Regions from separate parts of the Leucobacter sp. UCD-THU genome, predicted to be linked through region 1. Evidence: predicted binding sites of a transcription regulator. Region 1 holds the regulator's gene; the other holds the start of a gene.
What was found. Region 1 encodes LexA, which represses DNA repair genes until DNA is damaged. Its sites were predicted from a motif close to TCGAACANNTGTTCGA; they were not measured.
Positions count from the first base shown of each region.

Region 2: the regulator LexA is predicted to act here: its motif matches at 2,405-2,420, upstream of H490_RS25295 (Rv2578c family radical SAM protein).

Region 1 is NZ_KB714604.1:11,681-20,407, forward strand. Features, by position in the region: gene metE (5-methyltetrahydropteroyltriglutamate--homocysteine S-methyltransferase) at 1-1,804, shown strand, start outside; gene H490_RS27590 (hypothetical protein) at 1,801-2,982, shown strand; gene H490_RS27595 (methylenetetrahydrofolate reductase) at 2,979-3,884, shown strand; gene lexA (transcriptional repressor LexA) at 3,979-4,638, opposite strand; gene H490_RS27605 (hypothetical protein) at 4,903-5,313, shown strand; gene H490_RS27610 (histidinol-phosphate transaminase) at 5,440-6,522, shown strand; gene H490_RS0116280 (DsbA family protein) at 6,622-7,632, shown strand; gene H490_RS27615 (cytochrome c biogenesis CcdA family protein) at 7,639-8,493, shown strand; gene hisB (imidazoleglycerol-phosphate dehydratase HisB) at 8,504-8,727, shown strand, end outside.
Region 2 is NZ_KB714602.1:442,238-450,964, reverse strand. Features, by position in the region: gene H490_RS25305 (RNA-binding S4 domain-containing protein) at 1-198, shown strand, start outside; gene H490_RS25300 (hypothetical protein) at 198-1,220, shown strand; gene H490_RS25295 (Rv2578c family radical SAM protein) at 1,326-2,396, opposite strand; gene H490_RS25290 (chorismate mutase) at 2,526-2,822, opposite strand; gene H490_RS25285 (adenylosuccinate synthase) at 2,955-4,241, opposite strand; gene H490_RS25280 (DUF3151 domain-containing protein) at 4,402-4,815, opposite strand; gene H490_RS25275 (YajQ family cyclic di-GMP-binding protein) at 4,818-5,306, opposite strand; gene H490_RS25270 (dicarboxylate/amino acid:cation symporter) at 5,585-6,967, shown strand; gene H490_RS25265 (M20/M25/M40 family metallo-hydrolase) at 7,184-8,533, shown strand; gene H490_RS25260 (MFS transporter) at 8,530-8,727, shown strand, end outside.

The sequences.
Region 1 (8,727 bases):
CTCCGACGACGCCGGCGAGGGCTTCCGCCCCATCGATCGCCTCGACGAGGCGGTCGCGGTCTACGCCGAGCTGCTGAGCGCGCTCGCCGCCGCCGGCGCCTCCTGGGTGCAGCTCGACGAGCCCGCACTCGTCTCCGACTCGCTCTCGGTGCCGCGCGAGCAGACCCTCGCGCTCGTCGAGCGGGCGTACGGCGCGCTCGGCGCGGCGCCCGCGGCGCAGCGTCCGCAGATCCTGCTGACCGCGCCCTACGGCGACTCCTCCGGCGCGCTCCTGCGCCTTGGCGCGCTGCCCGTCGAGGCGGTGCAGGCCGACCTCGTGCGCGGCACACTGCCGATCGAGGCCCACGACTCCGGCGAGCTCGCGCGGGCGTTCGAGGGCACGCAGCTGGTCGCCGGTGTCGTCGACGGCCGCAACATCTGGCGCACCGATCTGCGCCAGTCGTTCGGCACCGCCGAGGCTCTGCAGCGCTCGGGCATCGCCGTGGTCGTCGGCACCTCCAACAATCTCCAGCACGTGCCGCACGACGTGAACGACGAGACCAAGCTCGACGAGCGCCTGAAGTCGTGGCTCGCCTTCGCCGACCAGAAGGTCGAGCAGGTGGCGATCCTCGCCCGCGGCCTCTCCGAGGGCTCCGCTGCCATCGAGGCCGAGCTGGCCGAGGTCGACCGGGTGCTCGCGGACCGCGCATCGGCCCCCGGCGTTCGCGTCGACGGCGTCCGGGATCGCGTCTCCGCCGTCGGCGAGGCCGATCGCAGCCGCGCCTCCGAGGGCGACCGCCGCGACGCGCAGAGCGCGCTCGGCATCCCGAGCCTCGCGACCACCACGATCGGCTCCTTCCCGCAGACCACCGAGATCCGCAAGGCCCGCGCCGCCTTCACGCGCGGCGAGATCGACCAGCAGGCCTACGACGGCTTCCTCCGCGAGGAGATCGAGCGCGTCATCCGGCTGCAGGAGCAGATCGGGCTCGACGTGCTCGTGCACGGCGAGGCCGAGCGCAACGACATGGTGCAGTACTTCGCCGAGCTGCTCGACGGCTTCGCGGTCACCGAGCACGGCTGGGTGCAGTCGTACGGCACCCGCGCCACCCGCCCCTCGATCCTGTGGGGCGACGTCTCGCGGCCCGCCCCCATGACGGTCGCGTGGTCGGCCTACGCGCAGTCGCTCACCGATCGCCTCGTCAAGGGCATGCTCACGGGCCCCGTCACGATCCTCGCCTGGTCGTTCGTGCGCGACGACCAGCCGCTCGCCGACACCGCGAACCAGGTGGCGCTCGCGCTGCGCGACGAGATCGACGATCTCGTCGAGGCCGGCATCAAGATCGTGCAGGTCGACGAGCCGGCGCTGCGCGAGCTGCTGCCGCTCGACGCCGACCGCCAGCCCGCCTACCTCGACTGGTCGGTGGGGTCGTTCCGTCTCGCGACGAGCGGGGCGGCCGCCGAGGTGCAGATCCACACCCACCTCTGCTACTCCGAGTTCGGCGAGATCATCGACGCGGTCGACGGCCTCGACGCCGACGTGACCTCGATCGAGGCGGCCCGCAGCCGCATGGACGTGGTCGAGCCCCTCGGTGATCACGGCTACTCGCGCGGCATCGGCCCGGGCGTCTACGACATCCACTCGCCCCGCGTGCCGAGCGTCGAGGAGCAGACCGAGCTGATCCGCATCGCCGCGAGCCGCATCCCCGGCGAGCAGCTGTGGGTGAACCCCGACTGCGGGCTCAAGACGCGCGGCTACGAAGAGACCGTGGAGAGCCTCACGAACCTCGTGCGGGCGGCTCAGGCGGTGCGCGAAGGAGCGGTGTGACGCTGCCCGACTCGCGGGCGCCGCAGCCCGGTGCGGCGGCGCCCTGGCCGAGCGATCGGCTCCCCACCGAGCCCGTCGGCTCGCTGCCGCGCCCGGCGCGGCTGCAGCGCGCGGTGCTCGACGCCGAGACGGGGCTCGCCTCGCAGGCCCAGCTGCGCGCCGAGCAGGATCTCGCGGTGCGCGACACCCTCGACCGCCTGGCGGCGACCGGCTCGCCGATCATCTCCGACGGCGAGCAGCGCAGGCACAGCTTCGCGAGCTATCCGCTCGGCACCGACGAGGTCGAGGAAGGGCCGGTCTTCGCGGTGTTCGCCGACGGCCACCACCGGGTGATCCCGAGCCTCGCAAGCGCACCGTTCGCCTTCCGCGCGTGGGCCGCCGATGACGTGTCGGCGGCTCGCGAGCTGACCGACCTGCCGCTCAAGCAGGCCGTGATCTCGCCGTCGATGCTGTCGCTCATGGTGCCCGATGCGGGCCTCGGCGACTACTCGCGCGACGACTTCCTGAACGACGTGGTCGACGGCTGCGCCGACGACATCGCGCGCTGCTTCGCCGCGGGCGCCTCCCGCGTCACGATCGACTTCACGGAGGGGCGCCTCGCGCTGCGCCGTGATCTGCGCGCCCCGTGGGCCGGCCCCGAAGCGCTGGGAGGCTTCATCGAGCTCATCAACCGGGTGCTGGATCGCCTCGAGCCGCGGCAGCGCGCCGCGGTGGGCGTGCACACCTGCCCCGGCAACGACAACGACTCGGCGCACAGCGCCGACATCGACTACGCCGAGCTGATCCCCGAGCTGTTCCAGATCGAGGCGGGGTACTTCCTGGTGCAGGCCGCGGGGGAGAAGGATCCGGATCGTGTCGCCCGTCTCGTCGGCGGTCAGCTGCGCGGACGGGCATCCCGCGGGCGCGCCCCGCGCGTGCTCATCGGCGTGACCAACCCCACCCATCCGAGGCTCGAGACGGCCGAGCAGATCCGCGACCAGCTCGTGCGGGCGGCGCGCTTCGTGCCGCCCGAGCTGCTCGGCTCTACCGACGACTGCGGGTTCTCGCCCTACCTCATCGACGAGAAGCCGCGGCACGGCTCGCCCGACTTCGCCCGCGACGTGGCCTTCGCCAAGATCGCCGCTCGGGTGCGGGGCACCGAGCTGGCGTCCGAGGCCCTGGCGGGAGCGGCGTCGTGAGCCCGCTGCCGCTCGCGGGCAGCGCGCCCACCCGCGCCCGCTTCTCCTTCGAGGTGTTCCCGGCGCGCAGCGGCGCCGCCGCCCTCGCCCTCGGGCACGCCGTGCAGCACCTCTCCGCAGCCGGCCCCGACTTCATCTCGGTCACCTACGGGGCGAACGGGTCCAACCGCGACGCGTCGCTCGACCTGCTGAAGTACCTGCGCGATCACACCGACGCACTGCCGCTCGCACACCTCACCACGGTCGGTGAGAGCCGCGATGCGGTGCGCGAGACGATCCACCGCATCATGGACGCCGGCGTGCACGACTTCCTCGCCCTGCGCGGCGACCCGCCGCGGGGGCTCGACGAGCACGACCCTGCGGTGACGGGATCCCTGTCGTCGCTCGAGCTGGTCGATCTGGTCGCCGAGGCCCGCGCCGAGCGACCGCCGCTCACGAGCGTCGGGCGCACCGCCGTGGCCGCGTACCCGAACGGGCACCCGCTGTCGCGATCGCGTTCGCAGGACATCGAATGGCTCATCGAGAAGCAGGAGGCCGGCGCGCAGTTCGCCGTCACGCAGCTCTTCTTCCGGGCCGAGGAGTACCTCGGCTTCGTGGGCGACGCCCAGAGCGCGGGGCTGCGGATCCCCGTGCTGCCCGGGCTCATGCCGGTCTCGACGAGTGCGCAGCTGCGCAAGGTCGCGTCGCTGGCGGGTCGCCCGGCCCCCGAGGGGCTGGAACGGGCACTCGAGGAGGCCGGGGGATACGCGCCCGAGCTGGGCGTGGAGCACACGGTCGACCTCGCACGCGCGCTGCTCGCCGGGGGAGCCCCGTCGGTGCACCTCTACACCTTCAACCGGCACGAGCAGGTGCTGGCCGTGCTGCGCGAGCTGCAGCTGCTGACGCCGGATCCGATCGGCTGAGGGTACGGCAGCGCCGGGCGCTCCCGCGGCGTTCGGCCGCTCGCCACCGCGTGCCGACGCCGGGCCGGGGGCGGCCCCGGCCCGGCCTGCGCGATCAGACGGAGCGGAAGACCGCGACGACGCGGCCGAGCACCTCGGCGTGGTCGCCGAGGATCGGCTCGAACGCGCTGTTGCGCGGCAGCAGCCACGTGTGGCCGTCGCGGCGGCGGAAGACCTTGACGGTCGCCTCGCCGTCGAGCATCGCCGCGACGATGTCGCCGTTCTCGGCCTCGCGCTGCTGGCGCACGACCACAAAATCGCCGTCGCAGATCGCCGCATCGATCATGGAGTCGCCCACCACGCGCAGCATGAACAGCTGGCCGTCGCCCACGAGCTGCCGGGGGAGCGGCACGATCTCCTCGACCTGCTGGTCGGCCGTGATCGGCACGCCCGCGGCGATCTGCCCGACCAGGGGCACGTAGGCGGCTTCCTCGACCTGCTGCGCGGGGGCGTCGGCGATGGCCGCGCTCGTGCTCGCCAGCTCGACGAGGATCTCGAGTGCTCGGGGCCGGTTCGGATCGCGGCGGATGTACCCGCCGAGCTCGAGGCGGCTGAGCTGGTGGGTGACGCTCGAGAGCGAGGAGAGCCCGACGGCGTCGCCGATCTCGCGCATGCTGGGCGGGTAGCCGCGAGTGTCGACCGAGCGCGCGATGCACTCGAGGATCGCCTGCTGCTTCTCGCTGAGGGGCTTCCGGGAGTGGGGAGCGTCGCTCATCGCTGTCCTTTCCGAGGCCCGAGGGCGGTGGCGGGAGGGTCGGATCCATGAATGTCAGTGGTTGCTGATTCAGTGATGCCGTTGCTCGAAACCATAGCCGCTGCATTCGAACACCGCCAAACAAGTGTTCGAGTGTCGCGGAAAAGATCGAAACATGTGTTCGAAGATCTTGCTTGCGGTTTCGATTCATCGAAGATATATTCGAAACAGATGTTCGCCCCGATGTGATACTCGCGGCGGCGCGGAAGAACAGGAGAGACCACCATGAGCGCACAGGCGGTTCTGCAGCACGAGTCGTACGAGGTTCGCCCCCCGAAGGCGAACGCGAAGCTGCGCCTCACGCGTCGCGGGCGAGTGGTCTTCGGATCGCTGGCCACCGTGATGGTCGCGGGCCTGCTCGCGCTGGCGGCGACGTTCGCGGGCCCCCAGGCCTTCGCGTCGGAAGAGGGCGCTTCCGGCCAGCAGTTCCACTACGTGGTCGTGCAGCCCGGTGCTTCGCTCTGGTCGCTCGCGACCGAGCTCGACCCCGAGGCCGACCCGCGCGACCTGGTCGCCGAGATCGTGCAGCTCAACCAGCTCGACGGCTCTGGCATCGAGGCGGGCGAGGCGATCGCGGTGCCGCTGCGGTACTCCGACAGCCCCGCGGTGTTCGGGGCCGACGAGCTCGATGCGTGAGGGTGTGAAGCCTGAGCGATCGAAGCGTGCGCGTTCGAAGGCGTCCCGGGCGCACCCACTAGGTTCCGACCCTGCGCGCCGGCCTCGCGAGCCGGCGGCGCCCCGGGGAGGTTCTAAACTGGTGCGGTGACCAGCCTGAGCGATCTCCCTCTCCGCGCCAACCTCGTCGGCAAGCAGCCCTACGGGGCTCCCCAGGATCCCGTGCCGGTGAGCCTCAACGTCAACGAGAACACGCATCCGATCCCCGAGCGCGTGGTCGCCGACATCGTGGAGTCGCTCGCGCAGGCGGTTCACGGAGTGAACCGCTATCCCGACCGCGAGTTCACCGAGCTGCGCGAGGCCCTGGCCGGTTATCTCGGCCATGGCCTGACCGTCGAGCAGCTGTGGGCGGCGAACGGCTCGAACGAGGTGCTGCAGCAGATTCTGCAGGCGTTCGGCGGCCCCGGGCGCTCGCTGCTGAGCTTCACGCCCACCTACTCCATGTACCCGCTGCTCGCCTCGGGCACCGACACGGAGTGGATCGCCGTTGCGCGCCCCGCCGACTACGCCCTCACCCCCGAGCTCGTGGTCGGCGCCCTGCGCGAGCACCGGCCCGACATCGCCATCCTGTGCGGCCCCAACAACCCCACCGGCACGCCGCTCGACCGCGAGGTGATCCTCGCCGCCTATGAGGCCTTCGACGGCATCCTCATCGTCGACGAGGCCTACCACGAGTTCGACGCGCAGCGCGAGAGCGCGGTCGCGCTGCTGCCCGGCCGCCATCGCCTGCTCGTCTCGCGCACCATGAGCAAGGCCTTCGCCTTCGCCGGCGTGCGCCTCGGATATCTCGCGGCAGACCCCGCCGTGATCGACGCCCTGCGCCTCGTGCGACTGCCGTACCACCTCTCCGCGCTCACGCAGGCCGCGGCTACCGCCGCCATACGCCACTCCGACGAGATGCTCGCCACCGTCGCCGACATCCGCGATCAGCGCGATCGGCTCGCCGCCGCACTCGTGCAGCTCGGCTACGAGGTGCACCCGTCCGGCGCGAACTTCCTGCTGGTCGGCGGCTTCGACGATCCGGCAGCGGTCTTCGAGTCGCTGCGCGCGCAGGGTATCCTGATCCGCAACCTCGGCATCGAGGGGCACCTGCGCATCACCGCCGGGACCGAGAGCGAGACCACCGCCGTGATCGAGGCGATCGCGGCGCTGACGCCGACTGCGCGCTGACGCCCGCCCTGCCGCGTGGACGGCCGCCTCGACGCGGAGAGCGTGCGCTTCAGATACAAGTGACAGCTATCTTCCGTGCGTGCGGATAGGATCGAGGCGATGTCTCAGCACGAACACGACGGCGCGAGCGACGCCGAGAACGCCCCGGGCGCGGGCGACGCCCCCACGAGCGAGGGCCTCGCCGCCGATACCGCGCAACGCGCCGACGCGTCGGGCTCGGTGTCGACCGCTCGGTCCGTCGAGGCCGGCGAACCGCTCCCCGCCGGGCCGGCCGAACCGGCGCCGGTCGCCGTCGCGGCGGCCCCGCGTCGGCGAGGGGCGGCCGAGACCCTCGACCGCCGCGCGCTCGAGCGGCGCTACCGCCTGATGCGCAACCTCGTCGTGCTGCTCGTGGCGCTCGTCGTGGTGCTCGGCGGCGTCTCGGTCTCGCAGCTCGTGCAGCTGCAGAGCGCGGAGACCGTCGGCGCAGCGGCCTCCGCGACCGGCGCGTCGGCCGAGGCGGGTGCCTCGGCGCAGCCCGGCGAAGCCGGCAGCTGCCCCGCGCCCGAGCGCCGCGAGCCGAACGACCCGATGGCGCTCGGCGACGTCGACGCCCCCGTGGTGATCGCCGAGTGGACCGACTTCCGCTGCCCCTACTGCGGCGTGTTCTCGCGCGACACCCTGCCGACGCTGATCGAAGAGTACGTCGACACCGGCAAAGTGCGACTCGAGGTGCACGACGTCGACTTCATCGACGGCGACGTCTCCGCGCGGGTGGCGGTGGCCGCGCGCGCGGCCGGGGAGCAGGATCGCTACTTCGAGTACCTCTTCGAGGTCTACGACGCGATGCACCAGGAGCGCCCCGAGATCACCGACTCGTTGCTCGTCGACTACGCGAAGCAGGCGGGCGTGCCCGACATCGCGCGTTTCACCGCCGACCTCGACAGCTCCGAGCTGCTCGCCGAGCTGCGCGCCAGCAGCGCGCAGGCCAAGCAGCTGGGCGTGGGATCGGTGCCGTTCTTCGCCGAGACCGACGGCTGCCAGGTGCTGCAGGGCGCGCAGCCGATCGAGCAGTTCCGCGGCTTCCTCGACAGCGCGGTCGCCGCTGCCGAGCAGGGCCGCGGCGAGTAGCGCGAGGTGGAGCTCACCCTGCTCGGCGCCTTCCTCGGCGGCGCCCTGACCCTGCTCAGTCCCTGCTCGGCGATGCTGCTGCCCGCGTTCTTCGCCTACGCGTTCAGCAGCCCGGGTGCACTGATCGCGCGCACCGGCGTCTTCTTCCTCGGCCTCGCGACCTCGCTCGTGCCGCTCGGGCTGCTCGCCGGCACCGTGGGCGCTTGGGTGACGCTGCACCGGGACGGTCTCATGACGGCCGCGGCGATCGTGGTCATCGTGCTGGGCGTCGCGATGCTTCTCGGCGTGCGACTGCCCGCCATGACGCGCCAGCGCGGCGCGAAGAGCACCTCGATCGCGTCGGTCTACGCGCTCGGCACCGTGTACGGACTCGCCGGAGTGTGCGCGGGGCCGCTGCTCGGCGCAGCACTGACGATGGCCGCCTACGGCGGCAACGCGCTGCTCGGAGGCGTCGTGATGCTCGTCTTCGCGGCCGGCATGGCCCTGCCGCTGCTGCTGCTCGCCCTGCTCTGGGAGCGCGTGCCCGGGGTGCGCCGCCTCGTGCGCCCCCGAGAACTCGTGATCGGTCGCTGGCGCAACGCGTGGAGCAGCGTGATCGGCGGAGCGATCACGGTCGGCATCGGTGTGCTCCTGCTCGCGACGCGCGGCACGAGCACCCTCGGCAGCATGCTGGGGTACTCCGAACAGGCGCGCCTCGAGGGATGGGTGCAGCACGCCTCCGCCGCGATCCCGAACTGGGTGTTCCTCGTCGTGGTGCTGACCGCCGGCGGGCTCTGGTTCGCGGTGCGCCAGGCGCTGCGCCGCGATCCCGAACCGCCGCTCGCCGCACCCGCAGGGACCGGCGCCGGCGAACCCCGATAGAATCATGGCCATGACCGCAGCAGCACGCACCGCCTCGCTCGAGCGCTCCACGAGCGAGTCGCAGATCAGCCTGAGCCTCGACCTCGACGGCACGGGCGCATCCGACATCGACACCGGTGTGCCCTTCTTCGACCACATGCTCACGGCGCTGGCGCGCCACTCGCTCACCGACCTCACCGTGCGGGCGCGCGGCGACGTGCACATCGACGTGCACCACACCGTCGAGGACACGGG
Region 2 (8,727 bases), on a different contig from region 1:
GATCGTGTCTACCGCGTGACGGGGCTCGCCTCGCGACGGGGAAGCGCCGCCGACGCGGCCCGCTACTTCGAGGACCTGACTCCGCCGGCCCCGCCGCGAGTGGAGCGCCCGGCCCCGGTGCTGCGGGATCGCGGCGCGGGACGCCCCACGAAGCGGGAGCGGCGCGAGCTCGACCGTCTGCGCGGCATGGAGCGCTGATGCTGCGGCACGACGAGTGGCGGGCGCGCGAGGCCGCCCATCAGCTGCGCGCCGACGCGCTCACCGCGGCGCACCGAGCACGCAAGCAGCGCGGGGAGCGGCACCCGGTCGAGGATTTCCTCTGGACCTACTACTCGGTGAAGCCGGGCGAGCTGCGGCGGTGGCATCCGGGCGCCGCGGCGGTGCTCGAAGGCGGGGCTCGGGATCGCGCCTCCTGGAAGTACTACGCAGTCGTCGGCCGCTCGAACGGCACGCGCACGGCGGCGGGCGCACGACCGGCGGGCGCACGACCGGCGGGAGGGACGCGCAGCTCGGCAGGCGCGCCCCCGGTCGCCGATGACGGGCACGGTGACGACGCCATCGTCGACGCCGCCGCGTTCTTCGCGAAGCGCGGCGGCACGGTCGACTACGTCGAGACGCTGCTGCGGCAGACGCTCGACCGCGCGCCGCGCTTCGGCTGCTTCGGCCTGCACGAGTGGGCGATGGTCTACCGCATGACCCCCGAACAGCTGCGGCACACGGCGCTGCCGTTGCGGATCGGGCACGCGGCCACCGACCTCGTGGTCGAGAGCCACCTGATCGGGTGCACCCACTTCGACGCGTTCCGCTTCTTCACCGCCGAGGCCGCGCCGCTCAATGCGGTGCAGCCCACTCGCGAGACGCAGCCCGAGCTCGAGCAGCCCGGCTGCCTGCACGCGGGCATGGACGTCTACAAGTGGGCGGCGAAGCTCGGCCCGATCGTGCCTGGAGAGGTGCTGCTCGACGCCTTCGAGCTGGCGCGCGACATCCGCGAGGTCGACATGCAGGCGTCGCCCTACGATGTGACCGGTTTCGTCGGAGCGTCGGGGGCGCCGCTCGTGCCGATCCCGATCGAGGCGGCCGACGGGAAGCGGGAGTATGCGCGCCGACAGCGCGGCTTCGCCGAGCGCGGGAACGTGCTGCGGCTGCGGGTGCTGGAGGCGATCGCGGAGGCGCGCGCGGCGTCGGCCGCGGGCGAAGCGGGAGTGCGGTCGGCGGCCTGAGCCCTGCGTGCCGACCGCGGTCCGCAGCCCCGCAGTCCGCGCTGATCGAGGTGCCGTCGGCCGGCCCGCCCCGAGCCTCGTACGTGGAGCCGCTCGGGTCGCGCCTCAGAAGAGGGTGGGCGCGGGCGCGCCGGGGGTGGCGAGCGCGTCGAGGGGCATCGGCCGGGCGGCGGCGCCGCGGCGCGGGTGGGCAGGGTCGCGGGGCGCGGCCCACTCGAGGCCGAGGCGTCTGATGATGGGGCGGATGCGCGCCGCCAGCTCCATGCGGTACGCCTGCGGGGCGCTGCTGGCGCTGCCCGGGTAGAGAGAGCGGTAGGCGGGCACGAGCTCGGGGTGTTCGCGCTCGAGCCAGGCGAAGAACCAGGGCTTCACGTGCGAGCGCAGGTGGAGGGGGCCGTACATGACCGAGCGGGCGCCGGCGGCGCGGATGTCTCGCAGCAGGGCGCCGAGCTGAGCGGTCGAGTCGGTGAGGTGCGGCAGCACCGGCATCACGAAGACGTCGGGCTCGAAGCCCGCGTCTCGGGCGGCGGCGATGGTGTCGAGCCGCGCCCGCGCGCTGGGCACGCCGGGCTCGATCGAGCGCTGCAGATCGGGATCGGCGACGGCGATCGACATCGACAGCGCGACGGGAGCGCGCTGCGCGGCCTCGACGAGTTGCGGCAGATCGCGGCGCAGCAGCGTGCCCTTGGTGAGGATCGACATCGGCGTGCCGCTGCGGGCGAGGGCGTCGATGATGCCGGGCATGAGCCGGTAGCGGCCCTCGGCCCGCTGGTACGGGTCGGTGTTGGTGCCGAGCGCGACGTGCTCGCCCTGCCAGCCGGGTTTGCCCAGCTCACGGCCGAGCACCTCGGCGATGTTGACCTTCACCACGATCTGCGAGTCGAAGTCGCGGCCGGTGTCGAGGTCGAGGTATCGGTGGGAGCCCCTGGCGAAGCAGTAGACGCAGGCGTGGGAGCAGCCGCGGTAGGGGTTGATGGTCCATGAGAACGGCATCGAAGACGAGGCGGGCACCCGGTTGAGCGCGCTCTTCGCGATCACCTCGTGGAAGACGAGCCCGGCGAACTCGGGGGAGCGCACTGTGCGCAGGTGCCCCGGCACCGCGGCGACCTCGCCGAGACCGAGCCCGGGCAGCGCCGTCTCCGACGTTGCATCGACCCGCTGCCCGCTCCATCTCATGGATTCATTCGAACATATGTTCGAATGAATCGCAAGACTCGATTGCGCGCGCGGCTCGCAGGGAAACCCTCGGCGCATCGCTCCGTGCGCTTCCCCGGAGCCCGCGACGCCCGGCGCCGCAGGCCGGAGTCAGCGCTCGGAGGCGATGTGCTGGTGGTGCCGGATCACCTCGGCCACCACGAAGTTGAACCACTTCTCGGCGAACTCGGGATCGAGGTGGGCGTCTTCGGCGAGGGAGCGCAGGCGCTCGATCTGCCGGGCCTCGCGACTCGGATCCGACGGCGGCATGTCGTGGTCGGCCTTCAGGCGGCCCACCTCCTGGGTGCAGCGGAAGCGCTCGGCGAGCATGTGCACGAGCGCCGCATCGATGTTGTCGATGCTCGAGCGCAGCGCGGCCAGGCGCTCCTGCGGGGTCGGATCGCTCATGGGTTGCTCCAAATCGTCGTTCCGCGTGGTGCGGCTGCTTGCTGCCGGGGAGGCGGGGCCTCGACCCCGAGGGGAGGAGCCGCAGGATCTCACGCGCCCGAGGATCCCGCGACTCCGCTCAGGACGACGGCCTCAGTCGAGCAGATCGTGGAGAACCACGACCTGCTCGCGCTCCGGGCCCACGCCGACGGCCGAGATGCGGGCGCCGCTCATCGCCTCGAGGGCGCGGATGTACTCCTGCGCGTTCTTCGGCAGCTCCTCGAAGCGGCGCGCTCCCGAGATGTCCTCGGACCAGCCGGGGAACTCCTCGTAGATCGGCTTCGCGTGGTGGAAGTCGCTCTGATTGACGGGCATCTCGTCATGGCGCACGCCGTTCACGTCATAGGCGACGCAGACCGGGATCGTCTCGAGCCCCGACAGCACGTCGAGCTTGGTGAGCACGAAGTCGGTGACGCCGTTGATGCGGGCCGCGTAGCGGGCGATGGGGGCGTCGTACCAGCCGCAGCGGCGCGCGCGCCCCGTCGTGGTGCCGTACTCGTGGCCGACGCTCGCCAGGTGCTCGCCGAACTCGTCGAAGAGCTCGGTGGGGAACGGGCCGGCGCCCACGCGCGTGGTGTAGGCCTTGACGACCGAGATGACGCGGTCGAGCTGGTGGGGCGGCAGACCCGATCCGGTGCTCGCCCCGCCCGCGGTCGCGTTCGAGGAGGTCACGAAGGGGTAGGTGCCGTGGTCGATGTCGAGCATGGTCGCCTGCCCGGCCTCGAAGAGCACGGTCTTGCCGTCCTGCATCGCCTCGTGCAGCAGCAGACCGGTGTCGCAGACCATCGGCTCGAGCATCTCGCGGAAGCTCAGCAGGTCGGCGATCACCTCGTCGGCCTCGATGGCCCGGCGGTTGTAGATCTTGACGAGCACCTGGTTCTTGAACTCGAGCGCGGCCTCCACCTTCTGGCGCAGGATGCTCTCGTCGAAGAGGTCTTGGATGCGGATGCCCACGCGGTTGATCTTGTCGGCGTAGGCGGGGCCGATCCCGCGCCCCGTCGTGCCGATCTGGCGCTTGCCCAGGAAGCGCTCGGTGACCTTGTCGAGCGTGCGGTGGTAGGCGGTGATGACGTGCGCGTTCGCGCTCACCTTGAGGCGCGACACGTCGACGCCGCGGCTGCTGAGGGCGTCGAGCTCCTGCTTGAGCACGCCGAGGTCGATGACCACGCCGTTGCCGATCACGGGCACGACGCCGGGCGTCAGGATGCCGGACGGAAGCAGGTGCAGCGCGTACTTCTCGTCGCCGACGACGACGGTGTGGCCGGCGTTGTTGCCGCCGTTGAACTTGACCACGTATTCGACGCGGCTGCCGAGCAGATCGGTCGCTCGTCCCTTCCCCTCGTCGCCCCACTGGGCACCGGTGATGAGCACTGCGGGCATCTCAGCCCCTTCCTTTGCAGCTGTGGCAGATACCGGCCCAGTCTACCCGGCACCTGTGGCGGAGGATCCCGAGGGCTCCGTGGGAGATTCGGCGTCGGTGAGACCGAGCCCGCGGATCCGGCCTCACGGACGCCGGATCTCTCGCCAGGAGCGGGTGGTGCTACTGCGCCTCGATGGCTGGGATCGCGCCAGGGTCGGCCCCGTCGAGGAACTCGGTGAGCCGGTCGACCTCGCTCTGCTCGCCGATGCGGGCCGCGGATCGGCGCAGCGCGTAGAGGGCGCGCAGCACGCCGCGGTTGGGCTCGTGCGACCAGGGCACGGGCCCGGCGCCGCGCCAGCCCGACTTGCGCAGCGCGTCGAGGCCTCGGTGGTAGCCGACGCGCGCGAAGGCGTAGGCCTCGATGTCGCGGCCTTCTGCATCGGCGCGGTCGGCGAGCACCACCCACGCGAGCGGCGATTCGGGATGTTCGCGCACGACGGCTTCGGGATCCGCCCCCGCGGCGAGCGCCGCGGTGACGGCGGGCTCCTGCGCGAGAAGGGTGGGTTCGGGCCCCAGCAGGTTCTCTCCGATCATGCTCAGCGGAAGTTCACGAACTGCAGGGCCACGTCGACGTCGGCGCCCTTGAGCAGGGAGATGGTGCCCTGCAGGTCGTCGCGGCTCTTCGAGCTGACGCGCAGCTCGTCGCCCTGGATCTGCGACTTGACACCCTTCGGCGCCTCATCGCGGATCAGCTTGTTCAGCTTCTTGGCGGTGGCCTGGTCGATGCCCTCCTTGAGCTTGGAGTCGATGCGGTACTCCTTGCCGCTCGCGTAGGGCTCGCCGCTGTCGAGCGCCTTGAGCGAGAGGCCGCGCTTGATGAACTTCGACTGCAGCACGTCGAGCACGGCGTTCGCGCGCTCCTCGGTGTTGGCCTTGATCTGAATGCTCTCACCCGAGAGGGTCACGTCGGCTCCCACACCCTTGAAGTCGTAGCGCTGCTCGACCTCCTTGCGGGCCTGGTTGACCGCGTTCTCGACCTCCATCGAGTCGATCTTGCTCACCACGTCAAACGAAGAATCTGCCATAGGGCCAGACTACCCGGCCTCGCAGCGGAGCGGCAGACCCGCCGACAGGCACGCGAGCGGACGGGCGCGCGAGCACCCCAACTCAACGGTTCGCAATACCTGGAATAACTTTCGCGAATAGGTTGCTAGACTCTTCTGCGGCCCGGGCTTCGCGCCCGCATGCACTCCGCGCGGATCCGCCCCTATCGCCCGATCCCGCGCTTCCCCACCGAAAGGAACCCCTCGTCGTGTCGACAACTCCGACCGCCCCCGAAACGCGGCGCCGCCTCCCCAAGTGGATGACGTCGTTCGGCTGGCAGATCCTCGCCGCCCTGGTCCTCGGCCTCGTGCTCGGCGGCATCGCGATGTCGCTCGGCGCCGATGCCGAGGGCAACAAGAACGGCCTGCACGCCACCCTCTCCACCATCGGCAGCAGCTACGTCTCGCTGCTGCGCGCCGCCGTCGTGCCGCTCATCTTCACCGCGATCGTGTCGAGCATCGTCGGCCTGCGACAGGTCACGAACGCCGCACGCCTGGCCGGTCAGACCCTGCTGTGGTTCGCGATCACCGCGCTCATCGCGGTGACCATCGGCATCGTGCTCGGCGTGACGCTGCAGCCCGGCTCCCACGCCTCGCAGGCCGAGCTCGAGACCGGCGACCCCTACGCCGTCGGCACCTGGTGGAACTTCCTGACCGGCCTCGTGCCCTCGAACTTCCTGGGCCTCGGCGTGAGCGGCGGCGTCGACGCCGACACCGGCGCGTTCACCGGATCCGCGAGCTTCAACGTGCTGCAGGTGATCGTCATCTCGGTCGCGGTCGGCATCGCCGCGCTCAAGATCGGCGAGAAGGCCGAGCCGTTCATCCGCCTCACCGAGTCGGCGCTCGCGGTGATCCAGAAGGTGCTGTGGTGGATCATCCGCATCGCACCCCTCGGCACCCTCGGCCTCATCGGCAACGCCGTCGCCGAGTACGGCTGGAACAAGATGGGCTCGCTCACCTGGTTCGTGGCGGTGCTCTACCTCGGCCTCGCACTCGTGCTGTTCGTCGTCTACCCCGTGCTGGTGAAGGCTCACGGCCTCTCGGTCAGGCAGTACTTCTCGGGCGTGTGGCCCGCGGTGCAGCTCGGCTTCGTGAGCCGCTCGTCGATCGGCACCCTGCCGCTCACCCAGCGGGTCACGGAGCGTAACCTGGGCGTACCCCGCGGTTACGCCTCGTTCGCGGTGCCCCTGGGCGCGACCACCAAGATGGACGGCTGCGCCGCGATCTACCCGGCCGTGGCCGCGATCTTCATCGCGCAGTTCTTCGGCATCGACCTGACGATCGTGCAGTACCTGCTGATCGTGCTCGTCTCGGTGGTGGGCTCGGCCGCGACCGCCGGCACCACCGGCGCCACCGTCATGCTCACGCTGACCCTGTCGACGCTCGGCCTGCCCCTCGAGGGAGTCGGCCTGCTGCTCGCGGTCGACCCGATCATCGACATGGGCCGCACCGCGGTCAACGTAGCCGGCCAGGCGCTCGTGCCCGCCATCGTCGCGAAGCGCGAGGGCATCCTCGATGTCGATCTCTACAACGCCCCCCGCAAGGGCCAGGCCTTCGACAACACCGACGTGGAGGCCGCGGCCGATCGCCCCGAGGGCCCGTCGTCGGACGAGATCCGGGATCCGGCACCCGCGAAGGTGTAGCGCGCCTGGGCCCTCGCAGGGCCCCTCCCCCGACTCGGAGTCCCGCACCGCCGCATCCCCCGGGAAGCAGCGGTGCGGGACTCCGCGTTCGCGCCGGGAGAATGCAGAGTTCCTTCCAGACGCGCTGACTCCCGCATCCGACGGGCGTCGACGGCGGCGGCACCGGCACCGGCACCGGCACCGGCACCGGCACCGGCACCGAAATATACTGGCCCGATGGCAGCCAACGTCGATGTCACTCCCCGTCCGGGCGCCGAGTCGCGCCTCTCGCGCATGATCCGCATCCCGACGGTCTCGGCCGAGCTCGCGCAGCGCGGCCAGGAGCCCTTCGAGACCTTCGTCGAACTGCTCGAAGAGCTCTACCCGCTCGTGCACGAACACCTGGAGCGCGAGCGCATCACCGAGTTCGGCCTGCTCTTCCGCTGGCCGGGCCGCAACGCCGCCGCCGATCCCGCCGTGCTCATGGCCCACTACGACGTGGTGCCGGTGCACCCCGATGACGGATGGCGCTTTCCCGCGTTCGAGGGCCGCGTCGAGGGCGGCTTCGTGCACGGCCGGGGCGCGCTCGACGACAAGGGCCCCCTGCTGGTGGTGCTCGAGGCCGTCGAGAACCTGCTCGCCGCCGGGTTCACGCCGGCGCGAGACGTGCTGCTGTCGTTCGGCGGCAACGAGGAGACCTTCGGCGCCGCCGCCAGGGTCATCTCGGACACGCTGCACGAGCGAGGCATCAGGCCGTGGATCGTGCTCGACGAGGGCGGCGCCGTGACCGACGCGCCGCTGCCGTTCGTCACCGGCACCGCCGCGATGGTGGGGGTGGGAGAGAAGGGGATCGTCACCGTGCGGATCAGCGCGAGGGGCGAGGGCGGGCACGCCTCCGTGCCGCCCGACCTCACCGCCGTGGGCCGCGTCGCCCGCGCCGTGAACCGGCTGTCGCCCGGCACGTTCCGGGCCCGAGCGCCCCGCGCGATCCCGCGCATGCTCGGACTCTTCGCGCCGCGGTCGCGCGGGATCGGGCGGCCGCTCTACCGGCTGCTCGCCGCGTGGCCCTGGCTGAACGCGCGCGTCTTCGCCGCGCTCGGCGGGGAGGCGGCGGCGCTCGTGCGCACGACGATCGCGCCGACCAGGCTCTCGGGCGGCACCGCGAACAACGTGCTGCCCTCGGAGGCGAGCGCCACGGTCAACCTGCGGCTCGCACTCGGCGAGACGGTGGAGGGCGCGGCGCGGCGGCTGCGGCGCCGCATCGGGGACGAGGCGGTGTCGGTCGAGGTGCTCGAGGGCAACGACGCGTCACCCGAGTCCCCCTCGGACGGCCCGCAGTTCGCGCTGATCGCCGACGCGATCGCGGCGTCGCACCCCGACGCGGTGGCCGTGCCGTACGTGACGATGGCGGCGACCGACTCCCGCTACTTCCACCGCTACGCCCCGGCGAACTACCGCTTCGCACCGCTCATGATGAACGCCGAGCAGCGCGCCTCGATCCACGGCGTCGACGAGCGCGTCGAGGTCTCCGAGCTGGCGCGCGGCGAGCTCTTCCACCGCCGTCTCATCGAAGGGCTGCCGGCATGAGCACGACTCCTCGCGATCGCGACGCCTCGACCGGCGCACCGCGCTTCTCCGGCCTCGCCGGCGTCGGCCCCTCCCCCGCCACGAAGCCACGCGTGCGACTGGGCGCCCTCGCGGGAGTCGTCGGTTTCCTGGCCTTCGTCGAGCTCACGAGCGGCATCCTGCAGGGCTACTACACGCCGATGCTCACCGACATC